Regions from separate parts of the Pseudonocardia autotrophica genome, predicted to be linked through region 2. Evidence: riboswitches for the same ligand, from Rfam matches in the RefSeq annotation. Region 2 holds a riboswitch; the other holds the start of a gene.
The links. A riboswitch is a leader RNA that binds a small molecule or an ion and turns the genes downstream of it on or off. The one in region 2 is predicted to bind glycine.

Region 1 (3,392 bases), 3.0 Mb from region 2:
CGATCGGGCGTTCCGGACCGTTCGGCGACATCGGATGCCGCTCGGCGTGTCCGGCCCGTCCCGTGCCACGTCACCTGGCGTTGTGCGGCACGGCCGTGTCGGCGAGCCGCGTTGACCACTCCGGCCGCCGCGCCTACCGTCATCTGCGTTGATGACATCCGTGCAACTCACCTTCACCGAGAGTGATGGGAAGGTGAGGATGGCCACGGTGCGGCCGACCGAGGGAGACCACGCGGTGCAGACGCCACCACCCGAGGGGCCGGGGCAGGCAGAGCTGTTCCCGGACCCGCTCGTCGGTGAGGGGCTGGACGGGGTGTCCGATCGCCTCGTCGGCTTCCGCGGCCCGACCGCGTGCCAGGTCGTCGGTATCACCTACCGGCAGCTCGACTACTGGGCACGGACCGGGCTGGTGGTGCCCTCCATCCGCGGGGCTGCCGGATCGGGCAGCCAGCGGCTGTACTCGTTCAAGGACGTACTCGTCCTGAAGATCGTGAAGCGGCTGCTCGACGCCGGGGTCTCGTTGCAGAACATCCGGATCGCGGTCGAGCACCTGCGCCGGCGCGGGATAAGAGATCTTGCCGGGATCACCCTGTTCTCCGACGGCACCACCGTCTACGAGTGCACCTCCCCGGAGGAGGTCGTCGATCTGCTGCAGGGCGGCCAGGGTGTCTTCGGGATCGCCGTCTCGGGCGCGATGCGCGAGATCAGCGGTGTGATCAAGGACTTCCCGGCGGAGCGGGCCGACGGTGGCACCGTCGACGAGTCCCCGGAGGACGAGCTGGCCCGGCGCCGGTCGCGGCGCGCCATCTCCTGACCGGCGGGCCGGTCACCGGTCACGCGACGGAGCGGAACGGGTCGTGCTCGGCGATCAGCTTCTCCAGCCGAGCCTGATCGACCCGGTTCACCACGGTCAGGCTCTCCTGCTTGTCGCGGACGCACTTGGCCAGCGTGAACGCCGAGGTGATGGCGTAGAGCACCGCGATCGCGAGGAAGGCCTTCACCCACCCGTCGACGGGCAGGTAGAAGGTCCCGATGACGACCGCGGCCAGCGAGACGCCGAAGGACAGCACCGCCTGCAGGTGGAAGGCGGCCGTGGTGGCGGGGACGGGGCTCGGAGCGTTGCTGTTCGACATGCCGGGAAGCCTGGCGTGCCGGAGCGGAGCCCGGTGCCGTGGAAATACTGACCGAACCGGTTATCCTCTCTCCGGTAGTCGTTGACACCGAGCGGGAGAGACCCGGGGCAGCACGACCGGGCGCCGAAGGAGCAAATCCCTTCCCGGAACCTCTCAGGCACCAGGACCGCTCGGTACAGACGCCTCTGGAAAGCGACGGACCACCACGGGGAGTCCGTCCGCCGACGGGGAAAGCCCGAAGCCTCGGGTGAATCTCTCAGGCGCCCGGATCGCGGGTACGGACAGAGGGGAGGGGCGACACAGCCCTGCCCCGCCCGAGCCGTCACCTTCGGAGGCGCCGTGAGCCCGACCCCGCAGCAGGACCGTCCCACCCTCGCCGAACTCGAGCGCGGACTGCCGTTCGCCGACCGGCACGTCGGGCCACGCCCCGGCGAGCTCGCCCGGATGCTCGACGCACTCGGCGTCGACTCGCTCGACGCTCTCGCCGATCGAGCGCTGCCCGGCGCCATCCGCGATCGAGAGCCGGTCGGCGGTTCGCTGCCGGCGCCGGTCGGTGAGGCCGAGATGCTGGCCGAGCTGCAGGGGCTGGCCGACCGGAACACGGTGAACGTCCCGATGATCGGGCTCGGCTACCACGGCACCCGGACCCCGTCGGCGATCCGGCGCAACGTGCTGGAGAACCCGGCCTGGTACACCGCCTACACGCCGTACCAGCCGGAGATCAGCCAGGGCAGGCTGGAGGCACTGCTGGCGTTCCAGACGATGGTGTCGGACCTGACCGGACTGCCCGTCGCCGGTGCGTCGCTGCTGGACGAGGCCACCGCCGCCGCCGAGGCGATGACGCTGCTGCGTCGCGCGGGCCGGGCCACGTCGGCCCGGTTCGTGGTCGACGCCGACACACTGCCGCAGACCGTGGAGGTGCTCCGCACCCGGGCGGCGCCGCTCGGCATCGAGCTGGAGATCGCAGACCTGTCCGGCGGGAGCCTGCCGGACGGCGAGATGTTCGGTGTGCTGCTGAGCTACCCGGGCGCCTCGGGGCGGGTCGCCGATCCGTCCGAGCTGATCGCGCAGGCCCACGAGCGGGGCGCGCTGGTCGCGGTCGCCGCGGACCTGCTGGCGCTGACCCTGCTCACCCCGCCCGGTGAGCTGGGCGCGGACGCCGCGATCGGCTGCACCCAGCGCTTCGGCGTCCCGCTCGGCTTCGGCGGCCCGCACGCCGCGTACCTCTCGGTCGGGCAGCGGCACGCCCGTCAGCTCCCCGGCCGGCTCGTGGGCGTCTCCCGCGACGCGGATGGCCACTACGCGCTGCGGCTCGCGCTGCAGACCCGTGAGCAGCACATCCGCCGGGAGAAGGCGACCTCCAACATCTGCACGGCGCAGGTGCTGCTGGCCGTGATGGCGGCCTGCTACGCCGTTTACCACGGCCCGGACGGGCTGCGCTCGATCGCGCAGCGGACGCACCGGATGGCGGCGGTGCTGGCCGCCGGGCTGCGCGCCGGCGGCGTCGAGATCACCCACGACGCGTTCTTCGACACCGTGCTCGCCCGGGTGCCCGGCCGGGCCGACGCCGTGGTCGCCGCGGCGCACGCCGCCGGGATCGCGCTGCGCCGGGTGTCCGGCGACGAGGTGGGCGTCTCCACCTCTGAGATCACCACCGTCGCGCACCTGCGGACGGTCTGGGAGGCCTTCGGGGCCGGCGCGCCGGACGCCGCGGCACTGGACTCCGGCACCGCCGACGCACTGCCCGCCGAGCTGGCCCGGACCAGCGAGTACCTGACCCACCCGACGTTCCACGAGCACCGGTCGGAGACCGCGCTGATGCGCTGGCTGCGCCGGCTCTCCGACGCCGACCTGGCGCTCGACCGCACGATGATCCCGCTCGGCTCGTGCACGATGAAGCTCAACGCCGCCGCCGAGATGGAGGCGGTGACCTGGCCGCAGTTCAGCGACCTGCACCCGTTCGCACCGGAGTCGGACACTGCAGGTTCCCGGGAGCTGATCGGCCAGCTGGAGAGCTGGCTGGCCGATCTGACCGGCTACGCCGCGGTCTCGCTGCAGCCCAACGCCGGCAGCCAGGGCGAGTTCGCCGGGCTGCTGGCGATCGCGGCCTACCACCGCAGCCGCGGCGAGAGCGAGCGGAACGTCTGCCTGATCCCGGCGTCCGCGCACGGCACCAACGCCGCCTCGGCGATCATGGCCGGGATGCGGGTGGTGGTGGTCGGCACCGACGCCCGGGGCAACGTCGATCTCGACGACCTG
Region 2 (3,392 bases):
GTAGGTCGCCGACGTCGTCATCAGGAAGATCGTCCGGCAGCCCGCACGGGCGAGTCGCAGCGCCTCCAGGGCGCCGGTGCCGGGATCGGTCGCGTCGTCGGCGTGCAGCAGCTCGACCGGGTGCCCGTCGATCCCGCCGTCGGCATTGACCTCGTCGACCGCGAGGGCGGCGACGTTGGCCACGGCCGAGGCGAACAGGCTCCCCGAGCCGGACCGGCTGGTGAGGGCGCCGATCCGGGGGCCGGTGGCGGCGCTGTCGCGCACCGGGTGCCCGCGCCGGCGCATCAGCCACTCCATTCCCTGGGCGTCGATCCCGGCGTCGAGCCGGATCCGGGTGCCGCCCGGGGCCGCGGCGAAGCGCAGCCGGATGCGACCCCGCCACGGCTGGTCGTGGGTGATCGTGATCATGTGCGGCCTGCGGAGGCCGCTGATCCGGCCGAGGACGTCGACCGGAGGGCCCTCGCCGATGGGTGCCTGCAGGGTCACCGGCTGGCCCAGCGCGACCCGGTCGCAGTGCGCACCGAACAGCCAGCCGCCGCCGTCGCGGCCGAACCGATCGAAGACGACACCGGGTGCGACGGCGGCGAACTCCTCCACCGCGACCGCGATCGTCCCCATGTCGGCGGGCGGGGTGCCGATCAGCGGGGTCCGGTGGCGCGCCGGGTCACCCGGCTGCCTCCTGCCGTCCGGCCGCGTTCTCCGCAGCGGACCGGGCCTCGCCGAGCGAGGACTGGAAGAGGCTCCTGAGCAGCGCGATCACGTCGGCCGCGGCGCCGCCGGGCTCGATCGAGTAGTAACGGAACCGGCCGGACCGGCGCTCGCTGACCAGGCCGGCGATCCGCAGCACCCGCAGGTGGGTGGAGACCGCGGTCCGGCCGACCGAGGTGATCCGGTCCGCGAGCTCGCCGGCGCTGCACTCGTCGCTCTCGGCCAGCACCGTCAGGATTCGGCGGCGGACCGGATCGGCGAGCGCGTCGAAGGCGAGACCGGCGTCCCGGCCGCCCCCGGCGAACGCGTCAGGATCCGTTGACATGCCAAGGAGTCTAACCGGGGTGCGGCGCTGCGTGTGGGTAACCCGGCACACTCCCGCCGGCGGCAGCGGGGCGAGCAGTCGATCGCGGTGATCCGTCGGACCCTTCCCCGGGCCCCGGGAATGGGTATCGTCCTCCCGACAACTGAAGATCGGGCTGTACGAGCCCGCGCGGAAGAGACCTGTCGGACGACGCGGCACCCCTGGTGCCCGGGCAGGCACCGGAGGAGCAAGCACCCCGCCAAACTCTCAGGTACCCCCCACCGCCCGGGCCAGGCCACTCTGGAAAGCAGGCGTCGGACACGCCTCGCCGATGGTGTAAGCCGGTCGTGCGCCGGTGAATCTCTCAGGCTCGGGACAGAGGGGGATCGTGTGGGCGGCACCGTCCACGCGTCACACCCGGGGTGACCACCACGATGACCGAGCTCGATCAGCGCCGGCCCGAGCTGCCGCGTTCCGCGTTGCACGACACGCCCGCCGCACCCCGCGCGGCCGTCAGCGACCTCCGCCGGCCGGGCGATACCGGTCCGGTACGGCAGCGACCTCCCCGGGCGCCACGCGCCGCGGCGCCGGCCGGCCCTCCGGTGCTCCCCGCCGCCGGCGAGGTGACCGGCGGCGTGCTGTCCCCGACTCTGCACCACCCGGTCGCGATCGCCGTCGGCGATCGGGCAGTCTCGGAGCCCGGCACCGCGCTCGCCGTCGACGTCCGAGGCTGGTCCGAACCGGTCGACGTCGACCTGCCCATCCACACCCGTTCCGAGTGAGAGGACCCGACATGTCAGTTCCCGACGACCTGCGCTACACCGAGCAACACGAGTGGGTACGGGTCGAGGGTGGCACCGTCACCGTCGGCATCACCGCGCACGCCGCCGAGGCGCTGGGCGACGTCGTGTTCGTGCAGCTGCCCACGGCGGGCGACGCCGTCACCGCGGGCGAGGCCTGCGGTGAGATCGAGTCCACCAAGTCGGTGAGCGACCTGTTCGCCCCGCTCGACGGGACCGTCACCGCCGTCAACGACGCCCTCGACGACGCGCCCGAGACCGCGGGCGAGGACCCCTACGGCAGCGGCTGGTTGTTCCGGGTCGAGCCCGGCGACGCCGGCGTCCCCGAGCTGCTGACCGCCGCCGAGTACCGCTCGCTGACCGAGGAGAAGAGCGCGTGAGCGACACCTTCACCGCATCACTGGCCGACGTCGACCCGGAGGTCGCGAAGGCCGTCGACGCCGAGCTGAACCGGCAGCGCGACACCCTGGAAATGATCGCCTCGGAGAACTTCGCCCCGGTCGGGGTGCTGGAGGCCCAGGGCTCGGTCCTGACCAACAAGTACGCCGAGGGCTACCCGGGCCGGCGCTACTACGGCGGCTGCGAGCACGTCGACGTCGTCGAGCAGCTGGCGATCGACCGGGCCCGCGAGTTGTTCGGCGCCGAGTACGCCAACGTGCAGCCGCACTCCGGTGCGCAGGCCAACGCGGCCACGATGGCGGCGCTGCTGCAGCCAGGCGACGGGATCCTCGGCCTCGACCTGGCGCACGGCGGGCACCTCACGCACGGCATGAAGCTCAACTTCTCGGGCCGGCTCTACCGGGTCTCGGCCTATCACGTCGACGCCACGACCGGCCTGGTCGACATGGCCGAGGTCGAGCGCGTCGCCCGCGCCGAGCAGCCGAAGATGATCATCGCGGGCTGGTCGGCGTACCCGCGTGAGCTGGACTTCGCCGAGTTCCGGCGGATCGCCGACGAGGTCGGCGCGCTGCTCATGGTGGACATGGCGCACTTCGCCGGGCTGGTCGCGGCCGGGGAGCACCCGAGCCCGGTGCCGTGGGCGGACGTCGTCACCACCACCACACACAAGACGCTCGGCGGCCCGCGCGGCGGGCTGATCCTGGCCCGCGCCGAGCACGCGAAGAAGCTGTCGTCCGCGGTGTTCCCCGGCCAGCAGGGTGGCCCGCTGGAGCACGTGATCGCGGCCAAGGCGGTCGCGTTGCGGATCGCGGCCACCGAGGAGTTCGCCGAGCGCCAGCGGCGCACCGTGCAGGGCGCCCGGCTGCTCGCCGAGCGGCTGGTGGCCCAGGACTGCGCGGACGCCGGCATCCGGGTGCTCACCGGCGGCACCGACGTCCACCTGGTGCTGGTCGACCTGGTGAACTCCGAGCTGGACGGCCGGGCCGCCGAGGACCGGCTGCACGACGTCGGGATCACCGTGAACCGCAACGCGGTGCCGTTCGACCCGCGCCCGCCGATGATCACCTCCGGGCTGCGGATCGGTACCCCGGCGCTGGCCACCCGCGGGTTCGACGCCGATGACTTCCGTGAGGTCGCGGACATCGTCGCCGAGGCGCTCGCCCCGGCCTTCGACGCCGCGC

Region 1: linked by a shared signal. The riboswitch ahead of gcvP (aminomethyl-transferring glycine dehydrogenase) and the one ahead of Pdca_RS31225 (glycine cleavage T C-terminal barrel domain-containing protein) in region 2 are both predicted to bind glycine.

Annotation. Positions count from the first base shown of each region.
Region 1 is NZ_AP018920.1:3,668,656-3,672,047, reverse strand. It holds gene Pdca_RS17185 (MerR family transcriptional regulator) at 200-814, shown strand; gene Pdca_RS17180 (YiaA/YiaB family inner membrane protein) at 834-1,133, opposite strand; glycine riboswitch at 1,216-1,312, shown strand; glycine riboswitch at 1,313-1,428, shown strand; gene gcvP (aminomethyl-transferring glycine dehydrogenase) at 1,473-3,392, shown strand, end outside.
Region 2 is NZ_AP018920.1:6,715,240-6,718,631, reverse strand. It holds gene Pdca_RS31235 (substrate-binding protein) at 1-618, opposite strand, end outside; gene Pdca_RS31230 (ArsR/SmtB family transcription factor) at 665-1,033, opposite strand; glycine riboswitch at 1,193-1,306, shown strand; glycine riboswitch at 1,307-1,401, shown strand; gene Pdca_RS31225 (glycine cleavage T C-terminal barrel domain-containing protein) at 1,447-1,794, shown strand; gene gcvH (glycine cleavage system protein GcvH) at 1,806-2,192, shown strand; gene glyA (serine hydroxymethyltransferase) at 2,189-3,392, shown strand, end outside.